Regions from separate parts of the Paenibacillus sp. P4_A7 genome, predicted to be linked through region 2. Evidence: riboswitches for the same ligand, from Rfam matches in the RefSeq annotation. Region 2 holds a riboswitch; each other region holds the start of a gene.
What was found. A riboswitch is a leader RNA that binds a small molecule or an ion and turns the genes downstream of it on or off. The one in region 2 is predicted to bind cyclic di-AMP.
Positions count from the first base shown of each region.

Region 1: linked by a shared signal. The riboswitch ahead of AC1DWN_RS16425 (hypothetical protein) and the one ahead of AC1DWN_RS03265 (hypothetical protein) in region 2 are both predicted to bind cyclic di-AMP.
Region 3: linked by a shared signal. The riboswitch ahead of AC1DWN_RS13585 (C40 family peptidase) and the one ahead of AC1DWN_RS03265 (hypothetical protein) in region 2 are both predicted to bind cyclic di-AMP.

Region 1 is NZ_JBFUHJ010000124.1:9,964-13,238, forward strand. It holds gene AC1DWN_RS16410 (GTP cyclohydrolase II) at 1-494, opposite strand, end outside; gene AC1DWN_RS16415 (DODA-type extradiol aromatic ring-opening family dioxygenase) at 525-1,292, opposite strand; gene AC1DWN_RS16420 (winged helix-turn-helix transcriptional regulator) at 1,438-1,761, shown strand; cyclic di-AMP (ydaO/yuaA leader) riboswitch at 1,856-2,019, shown strand; gene AC1DWN_RS16425 (hypothetical protein) at 2,025-2,450, shown strand; partial or broken gene metE (5-methyltetrahydropteroyltriglutamate--homocysteine S-methyltransferase) at 2,647-3,275, opposite strand, start outside.
Region 2 is NZ_JBFUHJ010000011.1:26,890-30,164, reverse strand. It holds gene kdpA (potassium-transporting ATPase subunit KdpA) at 1-670, opposite strand, end outside; gene AC1DWN_RS03270 (potassium-transporting ATPase subunit F) at 710-787, opposite strand; gene AC1DWN_RS03265 (hypothetical protein) at 933-1,340, opposite strand; cyclic di-AMP (ydaO/yuaA leader) riboswitch at 1,462-1,652, opposite strand; cyclic di-AMP (ydaO/yuaA leader) riboswitch at 1,786-1,983, opposite strand; cyclic di-AMP (ydaO/yuaA leader) riboswitch at 2,443-2,618, shown strand; gene AC1DWN_RS03260 (hypothetical protein) at 2,737-3,195, shown strand.
Region 3 is NZ_JBFUHJ010000085.1:11,418-14,692, reverse strand. It holds gene AC1DWN_RS13595 (M1 family metallopeptidase) at 1-330, shown strand, start outside; gene AC1DWN_RS13590 (hypothetical protein) at 358-1,167, shown strand; cyclic di-AMP (ydaO/yuaA leader) riboswitch at 1,518-1,668, shown strand; gene AC1DWN_RS13585 (C40 family peptidase) at 1,672-2,148, shown strand; gene AC1DWN_RS13580 (cryptochrome/photolyase family protein) at 2,311-3,275, shown strand, end outside.

The DNA of each region.
Region 1 (3,275 bases), on a different contig from region 2:
GTGTTCGCATCAACGGTGTCCATCCCGTCCTCCTGTAATAAATAAGCGATTGCTTTGCTAAATAGACCAATTCCTCGTCCTTCGTGGTTAGCTAGATAGAATAGTGCTCCCGTACCGTGTGCCGTAATCATTCGCATAGACTGCTTCAATTGAAAGCCACAATCACAGCGTTCACTCCCAAAAATATCCCCCGTATGACATATACTATGCATCCGAATCAGCGCATCTGCATGATTCTCAAAATCACCATACACTAGCACACTCGATTGCTGCATATCAGCATAGGAGAAATGATTTAAATCTTCAATAAGCTCCTCGACCGATTGCTCTTCGCCCGCTTCCTTGCGAAGCCAGCTATACCAGTGGAACGTTTTCGTCTCACCGTCTACATCAACAGGTAAATTAATAGGTCCGACAACATAGATATCGCCCTGACCGTTTTCTATTCTTTTTATTTTATCCTTCAATATTGCAGAAATATTTGAATTAATCAAGCTGTTCACCTACTTTAGTTGAATGGAATATTAAAATTGCAGTGATAAATAACTAAGTGTACCAAACTCATAGCTGCGATAAATGACTTTGGGCGCTGTTGCAGCATTGCCGCTGCCCATTGCTATATATAAAGGTACGAAATGTTCAGCACGAGGTACTGCCATTTTAGCATGCGGCGCAAGTTTTTCATATTGAAAAAGGGATTTTAAATCCTGAATGCTCATTTTATCAATTAACCATTGATCAAACTCAAGTGCCCAGCTTTCCGCTTCCTTCTGTCCCCAATTTACTGCTCGTAGATTGTGTACCGTAACGCCGCTTCCGATCAGCAAAATATTCATTGCGCTTAAACTTCGCAGTGCTTCACCAATTCGATACTGTTCCTCCGCAGGTCGGAATGGGTTTACAGATACTTGAACAACAGGAACATCTGCCATCGGAAACATATGCTTCAGCATCGTCCATGAGCCATGATCAAGTCCGCGCTCTGTGTCAAATGCTGTCTCTATGCCCTTATCGTTCAAGAGCTTCCCTACTAGAGCAGCGATTCTTGTGGATCCTTTTGCCGGATATTTCTGCTTGTAAAGCTCATCTGGAAATCCATAAAAATCATATATCGTTTCATATTCATCGTCCTTCGATGAAATGGTTATCTCTTCTGTTTCCCAATGCGCTGTAAAAATTACGATTGCACTCGGCTGCAGCTTAGCCCCCGTTTGCTGAAGAAATTGACTATATTCATTTTGTTCAATGGCTAGCATAGGTGAGCCATGTGCCAAAAATAATGGATTCATAATTGATGCCCCCTRATGTTACTTACTATTTGTAACTAATTATACTTTCATCACTAAACGTAGTCAAGTTATTAACAATACTGAGGTTTGCTTGTATAAATAAGTTATTGAAGTTATAATTAGAAGGAATTAAAAAGAGGTGATATGCATGGAACAGCCAACCCTTTGTCCCCGTTTCCAGAAGGGAATGGACTTGATTAGCAAACGTTGGACCGGCCTAATCATAAATCAACTATTAGCTGGGCCGCAGCGCTTCTGTGCTGTTCAGTCCGCATTACCGATTAGCGGCAGACTATTGTCTGAACGCTTCAAGGAACTGGAAATTGAAGGGATAATTGACCGTCAGGTCTATCCAGAAATACCTGTTCTCATTGAATATTCGTTAACCGAGAAAGGCCGAGCGCTTGAGCCGATTATTCGCGAAATTCAAGCTTGGTCTCAGGATTGGATAGCGCCTTCAGATAAAGCTTGATACGATCTCAAGCCATTAAACAGACCAATCCGTCTTCGGTTTGGTCTGTTTAATGGTTTACAAACGGTGTAAAGCGATTTAAAATATAAGAACAAACCAAAAAACGCTGAATTTTTCGATTGAAAAAACGGGGGAACCAACGCGAACTTGTAGTTTTTACATTCGCAAGGGGTGAATCCGGGGATTTGTAACCCTGGTAGGGCATTCTCTCTAGCCCGAATCCGACAGCTAACCTCGTAAGCGGAAAGAGGAGAGGTTTATTTATGTTTTGTCAATCTTCTAACCAAGTACCCTTTTTTGCTGAACAGTCCCCTTCTTTATCGGTCTCTCGAATTGAGTTGTTCGTAATCCCCGCTCTCGCAATCGATTCCGCAGGCTTTCGCGTGTGTCTTCGAGTAACAAGCAACCAGGGTTATGGTTGGAGTGAGCTCTTTGTAAATGACAACGAGGATATGTTCGACTTGGATCGCTGTAGTGATCTGCTTGTTTCCTTCATTGGCAGTATCGTTCTTTCTACTTTGAACGATTACCATTATGACAAGACTAATCAAGACGGTCGCATATTTAACTGTTTTACAGATGCGGTCAATCACATTGCTGCTCTAACTGCCGATTCAGCTCAAATCGTTAATGAGTCCGAAGAATTTGTGTTAAGACAACGGGCTATCCATTATGTATCGTTGAATTAACTGAAAATTTCGTCAAAAAGGCCACTCAGGTCCTTTGGTTCATAATGAACCAAAGTCGGCCCGAGTGGTTTTTTGATGGCATTTTACAAGAAGATAGCTGTTAGCTATCTCCTTAATCGCAGAAACAATCGTTTCTCTGAGCTATATAAATACTTATAAAAATGAAAACTTAAAAATAATTATCTATTGATAAATTTCACAGTGAAACTTGAACAGCACTCTCTCTTACTTGGTAAGTCGCCAGCATCATGTTGCGAAGCGATGCAACGGTCTCTTCCATGCCGCGTGTTTTCAAGCCGCAGTCTGGATTGATCCAGAAGAGGGTAGGATCGAGCACCTTAAGCGCACGGTTGATCATGCTGACCATCTCCTCAACGGACGGTACACGAGGGCTATGAATGTCATATACACCTAGACCAATACCTTGGTCGTACGTATTCTCCTCAAAGCTGTGAATTAGTTCACCATGGCTGCGAGATGTCTCAATGGATATAACGTCTGCATCAAGCGCTAGAATCGAGTCAATAATGTCATGGAATTCACAATAGCACATATGCGTATGAATTTGTGTCGTGTCACGAACATCTGCTGTTGACAGGCGAAATGCATGTACTCCCCATTTCAAGTAAGCATCCCACTCACTCCGTTTAAGCGGTAGTCCTTCACGCAAAGCAGGCTCATCGACTTGAATCATTTCAATACCCGCTGCTTCAAGCGCCTTTACTTCCTCAGACAGAGCCAGTGCAATTTGGTAAGCTACTTGTTCTCGTGTAATGTCGTTTCGTGGGAATGACCAGTTCAAAATCGTAATAGGTCCAGTCAGCA
Region 2 (3,275 bases):
ATTCAAGTGAAGCGACCGGACCGATTGCTATTTGCTGCTCTGCACCTTCTAAAGTCGTTACCTTTAATGTAGAATCGAGCGTTTGCGGAACCTGCAGCGCCACAAGCGCTAACATGACGATGAACGCAAGCGGTAAAAATACACGAACATTCGCTTTTACAAAATCTTGAAAGAAGTTTCCGATCGTTCCGCCCTTGCTCGTAATGGCTCTTACGAATGCAATGGCTACACACAAGCCTGTAGCGGCGGAGGTGAACATCAGCATCGTAATAACAGCCATTTGCGAGAAGTAGGACAAGCCGGTTTCTCCGCTGTAATGCTGAAGATTTGTATTCGTCATAAAGCTAATAATGGTATTGAATGATAGCGTCTGTTCCATGTTGTCGATACCATTCGGGTTAAAGGGCAGAAACTTCTGCATCCGTAATATAAAATAACCGAAGGCGACGAGTGCAATGTTCGTAATAATGAAGCTAAGTGCATAAACTTTCCAAGTCATTCCCTTGCGATCTTTTAAACCGAGCAGCCAATAAATAGGGCGTTCTGCAAAAGAGAACCATTTATCCGTCCGGTTTTCTTCGTTTGAGAATACGTGAAACAAATAGGTGCCCAAAGGTTTAACGAGCAGCACCAATATGATAATAACGATAGCAATTTGAAAAATGCCCATGTTTTACATATCCTCCTCAGAGAGCTTTGTTGAAAAAAGTTAAAATTTCTCTGGGTTAATTAAGGCGTAACCCAAATATACAAAGATAAGCACCGTAAAAATGTAGACGATGATCATTTTCGTTCGCCTCCCGAATCCTGAATAACGCGTTCGCACCAAAATAAAAATGCGGAAAATAACCCAAAGGTCGCGGCTAGAATCAATACCATGTACACATCCAACATGTACGTTCACTCCCCGTATTTTCGATTATTGAATTCCATCATTCCATTAGCATTCTGCCAAGAAACGATACCTCGCTGCTCGTGGTATAGATGATATAATTGGCCCCCACAGCTTTATAAATCATACGAGGGTTATTCGTGTGTGTAATGACGTAAATCGGTTTAGACGTCCATTTCCTGCAGAGCTGAATATATCGGCAGCATAGGGTAAAGCTTCTTTCGAATAGGAACACTTTCCCTACAGAGAAATCGGGCACAGTCCAAGTGTTTATATCTTTCGTATCTACCATCAGAATCCGCTTCACTCCAAGCAATTCCATTCTTCGCTTTTCTTCGGAGTTGTTCACGATTGCGGCGACAGGAAATCCTTGAGCGATTAGGTGACGAATGAAGCCTTCGCCTGTATGGTTCGGTGCAGATACAAGGATGTATTCTGGTTCTATCATTTCGATTCTCCTCCTGGTTAGTTGAAGAGAAGACAACAAAAAAGAAGCCTGCTAGAAGAGGAACTCTTCTCGCGGCTTCTGAAGGCACAGGAAATAAATCCGTGACTTTCGCACGATAGTCGTTGCCTCTCTCGATACGCTTGCGAGGTTAGCTGTCGGATTCGGGCGTGAGAGTCGCCCTACCTATGTACAAGTAGCTTGCACATAAGATTCACCCCATGCGCCGGATACGTTGTCCCGCTCGGACTTCGATGATCACGGCTGCTGTTGGTTCCCCCGTTCCTTTGTTCAAGGATTCAGCGATAAAGATGCATGGTGAAACATATTTTCTATATTTTAAAAAACCACAGCCTTTACGCCCTGTGGTCGTAGCTTCCGATTACAAGCTTCATCATCCTCTCTCTCCAAAACAACACTTATCAAATGAATGAATCCTCATTTATAGATGCTGCCTATACCACGCTTACGAGGTTAGCTGACGGATTCGGGCGGTGAGAGTCGCCCTACCCAGTCCTCAGGAATGAACTGCATTCCTGTGACCGGGATTCACCCCAAGCATCACACCAGAACAGCTCTCACACCGTCCGTGCAACACTTTCATGTGGTTCCCCCGTTTTTCTTTATAGATAAGGATTTATAAGTATTCACTTATAAACGTACTTATCTATCACCGCGAAACGAAAGCTTTTGCCGTAGAAGACGGCGACAGCCGTTTACGCTTGTGAAAATTAAGCGTTCTAAGAAGGAAACGTTGTATGAATCCTGAGATGAATCATACGCCTGACAAAAATTTCTGTAAAGAATAACTATGATTCAAATTTTACAATAAACGGCACTTAGAGGGATCTTATAACCATCACACCCCCTATATACTCCGTGTAGCTAGTATTATCTCGGTATCTCTTGCTTATTGCAAAATAGTCAGCTTGAAGAAGCAATATGGCAGATAATAAAGGCATGATGTAGATTGATGCGCTTTCATCGACTAAATTGGTGGAATTATAACCAAGGAATGCTCAAATTGGGGTTTACATTTTTATACCGCCGGAGTAATATTCAGTTCAATACCATACTGATTCAAATAAGGATGGGCATCTGCTGCTTATCCAAAACGCATAAATCCCGAATAGGGATGCGGGGGATCCAAACGAAGGTATTCGTAAGCTAGAATCCCTCATGGGGTGAATCCTGTAAGGCATGCTGAAAGCATGTCGCAGGTAGGGCGCTCGCAAGCCCGAATCCGTCAGCTAACCTCGTAAGCGTATTGTGAGAGAACCGTTACCCGTACTTTCTTCGCATGATGATGCGAAAGAAGCCCGTGTRCAGATTTCTCTGCTCACGGGCTTTTTAGTGTGCTATCTTCTATTAAACTTATGAAGAAAGAAGAGTGGTAGTATTGAATATCACTAAACCTCTGCCGGTTGTACATAGCGACTACTTGAAGAACTGTAGGGTTGGCTTAATGGAGATTTATCGGTTTGATTGCAAGCTCCTTGAGAAGCAGATGCCCGAAATCACCAGTGGATGCAATTGCGGTATACTCAAAATCGCAAGCGGCAGCATTAATGGCTGGAGTGAATATATACTTCCATGTGAGAAGAGAAATGCGGATTTGGTCCAGTGGGCGTCCGTTTTCAACCATCTCAAAGGCCTCTCGGTACCCGACGCGCTTATGTTTGCTCAATCTCATGCAGAGGCGTGGGGGCAGGATAGAACGGATCTTGTCAAATCTGCTCTTTCAGACTTAGCGGACAAGCTGTACACGAGAACTCTATTTCAGGAACCGATTTCGGATGATGAGATGTTGGATCGTTCCTATTTGATTGATCTATCTCAATCCTATTATGCTTTTTAAGCAATAGAAAAGAAGGGCCGACACCAAGCAGGTTGTCTACTTGGTGTCGGCCCTTCTTGCGTCTTTATTCCTTTATAGCT
Region 3 (3,275 bases), on a different contig from region 2:
GTTAAGCAGGATGGCGTACAAATGTACGAATCAACCGTTCTCATTAAAAAATATGGTGGTATCAACGGTTCGATTCCAATTACTATGCAGTTCAAAGACGGCATGACCGTAACAAAGCAATGGAATGCAGACAGCTCTCATATTCAATATAAGCAGGTTCACACTGCTCCACTTGTATGGGCCGTCGTCGATCCAGAACACAGAAATGTACTAGACAACAAGCTGATCAACAACTATATGCAAGCGCAGTTGCCTGATGAAACACGCACAAGGTGGAGCCTCGGCGTTTCGAAATTGATTGAAGGGCTGCTTGGGTCATTCAGCTGGTAAGTATATGGGTTCAAGGAGCGATAAAAGATGAAGATATATATGAAGCAAGGCTGGTCCCTGGCAGTCAAACATTTTTATCTCGTGATCTTACTTTTTCTGTATCAATTGCTTTGGGGGTTCTTTCTGTACCGTTTTATTGATTCTGTCGTAGCGCCGCTATTACGACGTTTCCCCAGCGCTTCTCCATCTGATAACGCCGTTCAGCTGTTCATGACAGAAGCCCAGTTTCAGCTAATCAAAACGGATCTGGTGTCTCCCTACTTATGGATGCTTGGTGGACTGTTCGCCATTCGGATGCTGCTGACACCTTTGTTCAATGCCGGACTATTCTATTCTCTGCACCAAGCCAGAAGTAACGGCAGCACCCGTTTCCTTGAAGGCATTAAGAAGGCCTGGAAGCCCGTTCTGCTCTTATACTGGGTGGAAACTGTACTTACGTTAGCTCCTGCTTGGTGGCTGCTGCCACGCGCCTTCGGTTCCTTTTTGCATAGCGGCTCGGTACCCAATCTACTACAAACGATGCTTCCTAGTACCGTAATATGGATTCTATGGGCAACAGTGCTTCATCTGCTTTTTCTAGCGATGCAATTCGGTGCTGTATCAGGCGAGGGCGTGTTCCGCTACTTATGGCATTCCATCAAAAACTTCCTTACCTATGCTTCCATCTCGTTGATCATGTGGGCTATCGGTGCAGGAATTGGACTCGTCGTTACAAGTCTATCGCTAATCTGGGCCGGACTGTTCGCACTCATCCTACATCAAGGCTATAACCTAGTACGCACGCTTATGAAGGTATGGACGATCGCAACGCAGTACGATTCCTTGCAAATGAAATAACTAGTTATTAGAGCCTCCCTTTCTGCGCTGCAGCGTAGGTTGAGAGGCTTTTTAGTATGAAAATTTTCTAATCTTTCAATGTAAAACCGCGTAGAATCGTGCTTTCTAGCTATTTCAACTTGTCCATGCAGCAAAGGAGCTACCGGTCTATTCGGTATATTTTAAGGAGTGTATACATAATTAATGAAATTGAGTTATTCCTTTTTAGTTAGAAAGAACTACTCAAAGATGTTTATATTACATGAAAAATGTTTAAACGAACCTTTTAGTCAGAAAGTTCCATGAGAATTATTAGAAATTAACAGTAAAGGCAGGAGATCAATGAAAATAATCGAATAATTCTTCAAAGCAATACAAACCTGCCAAATTCCCTAACGGGAAACGGGGGAACCACTTTGGGTGAATTGATTCCGACGTCTGACTCGTTCAGCGCCTGAGGAATCATAGGGAACCTTCAACCGAACCCCACAGCTAACCTCGTCGGCACTGGAAGGAGCTTTACAATTGAAGAAGATTAGCGCATTACTTTTAGGTTTAGTACTCATCCTTACTTTTCAAGCGGGAAGCGTTTTCGCAGACTCCAAACTAGACGGATATATCAATGATGTTATTGGTAGCCCGTACAAAGGTGGAGGAAATACGTCGAAAGGCTTCGATTGTTCCGGTTTTACTACCTATGTGTTCGATAAAATGGGCGTGGATCTTCCCCGTACATCTACATCCCAAGGTAAGTCAGGCAAGAAGGTCGCTAAAGCAGACCTAATTGCGGGAGATCTCGTGTTCTTCGACACGTCTGGCGGCAATAATGGCGCTATATCCCATGTTGGCATTTATATTGGAGATGGTAAGTTTGCACACGCCTCCACATCCAGAGGGGTAGTAACAGACAAACTTGACTCCTCTTATTATGAGAAACGTTTCGTGACAGCACGTCGTGTGATGTCAATGGACACTTTCGAGAAATTTGCTGACGAACAATAAAGTAGAGTAAGCACCCTTCTACCTAGGATGCTACAGTAAGTTCTTACAGCCAAGCCGCAGTAGTTTGTCCTTGTCGACAAACCACATGCGGCTTTGTTGTTTCTATTTCACTGATGAGTGGGATAAGCTTATAACCTGCTGCTTTGAAGGGAGCTATATCCGATGTATTTATTTATTCATCGCAAGGACTTGCGCGTTTCCGATCTCCGCGCATTTGATTATTTACGCACTAAGAATACAATGGGCATCCATTTACTTATATTAGATCCGATTTTAACAGGTGAAGGTCAGCTCACAAGCCATAGTGGACGTAATTTCATTGGCCAAGCAGCCTCCTTATTGCATAGCTACTCCGAAGCTCAGAAAGAATTGCATGTTTTATACGGCGATCCAGTAGAGATCGTAGAGGCGCTGCTGCAACAGCATTCCATTGATGAGATTATCGTGCATGCAGACTATACCCCCTACTCCCGCAGCCGCGATGAGAGGCTGCAGCAAGCCGCGTTTAAGCTAGGCAGTCGCTGGTTGTCTATTGAGGATGCGTCGCTTGCTGATTTAGAGAGCTTTCAAGCTTTTGCTAGACGCTCTGAACCCTACAAAGTATTTACGCCATTCTACCGAATGTGGAGCAGCTACATGCTGCAAAGTTATACCCCTATGGGCACAGCAACCATTCACGACCTTACTACGTTATGTGAAATAAGTGGAAGTATCTCATCCCGCTTCTCCTTGCCTAATCATGCCTCTTGTGCGCTTGGTGAGTCGACGGCCGGATATGGCCCCGCTAAATCCACTGGCAAGCTGGATCGATTTGTTCGAGAACGATTAGCCATCTATGCGAATAGCCGTGATGCTTACGCTGAAGAGCAATCGAGCGGTCTCTCTCGTTTCTTGAATACGGGAGCTATTTCAGCACGTCAAGCCTATGAGACCACGCTTGGATTGCCAGGCGCGGACGCATGGCTTAGGCAGCTGGCATGGCGTGACTTTTATTTATATCAAGCTAAGTATCATGACCAGTTTTTCCGTTATGAGCATCTATTTGATTTTTCTGCTCTATCGAGCGACAGCTTCCATGCATGGGCTGCCGGTGCGACCGGCATACCTATTATCGATGCCGCAATGAC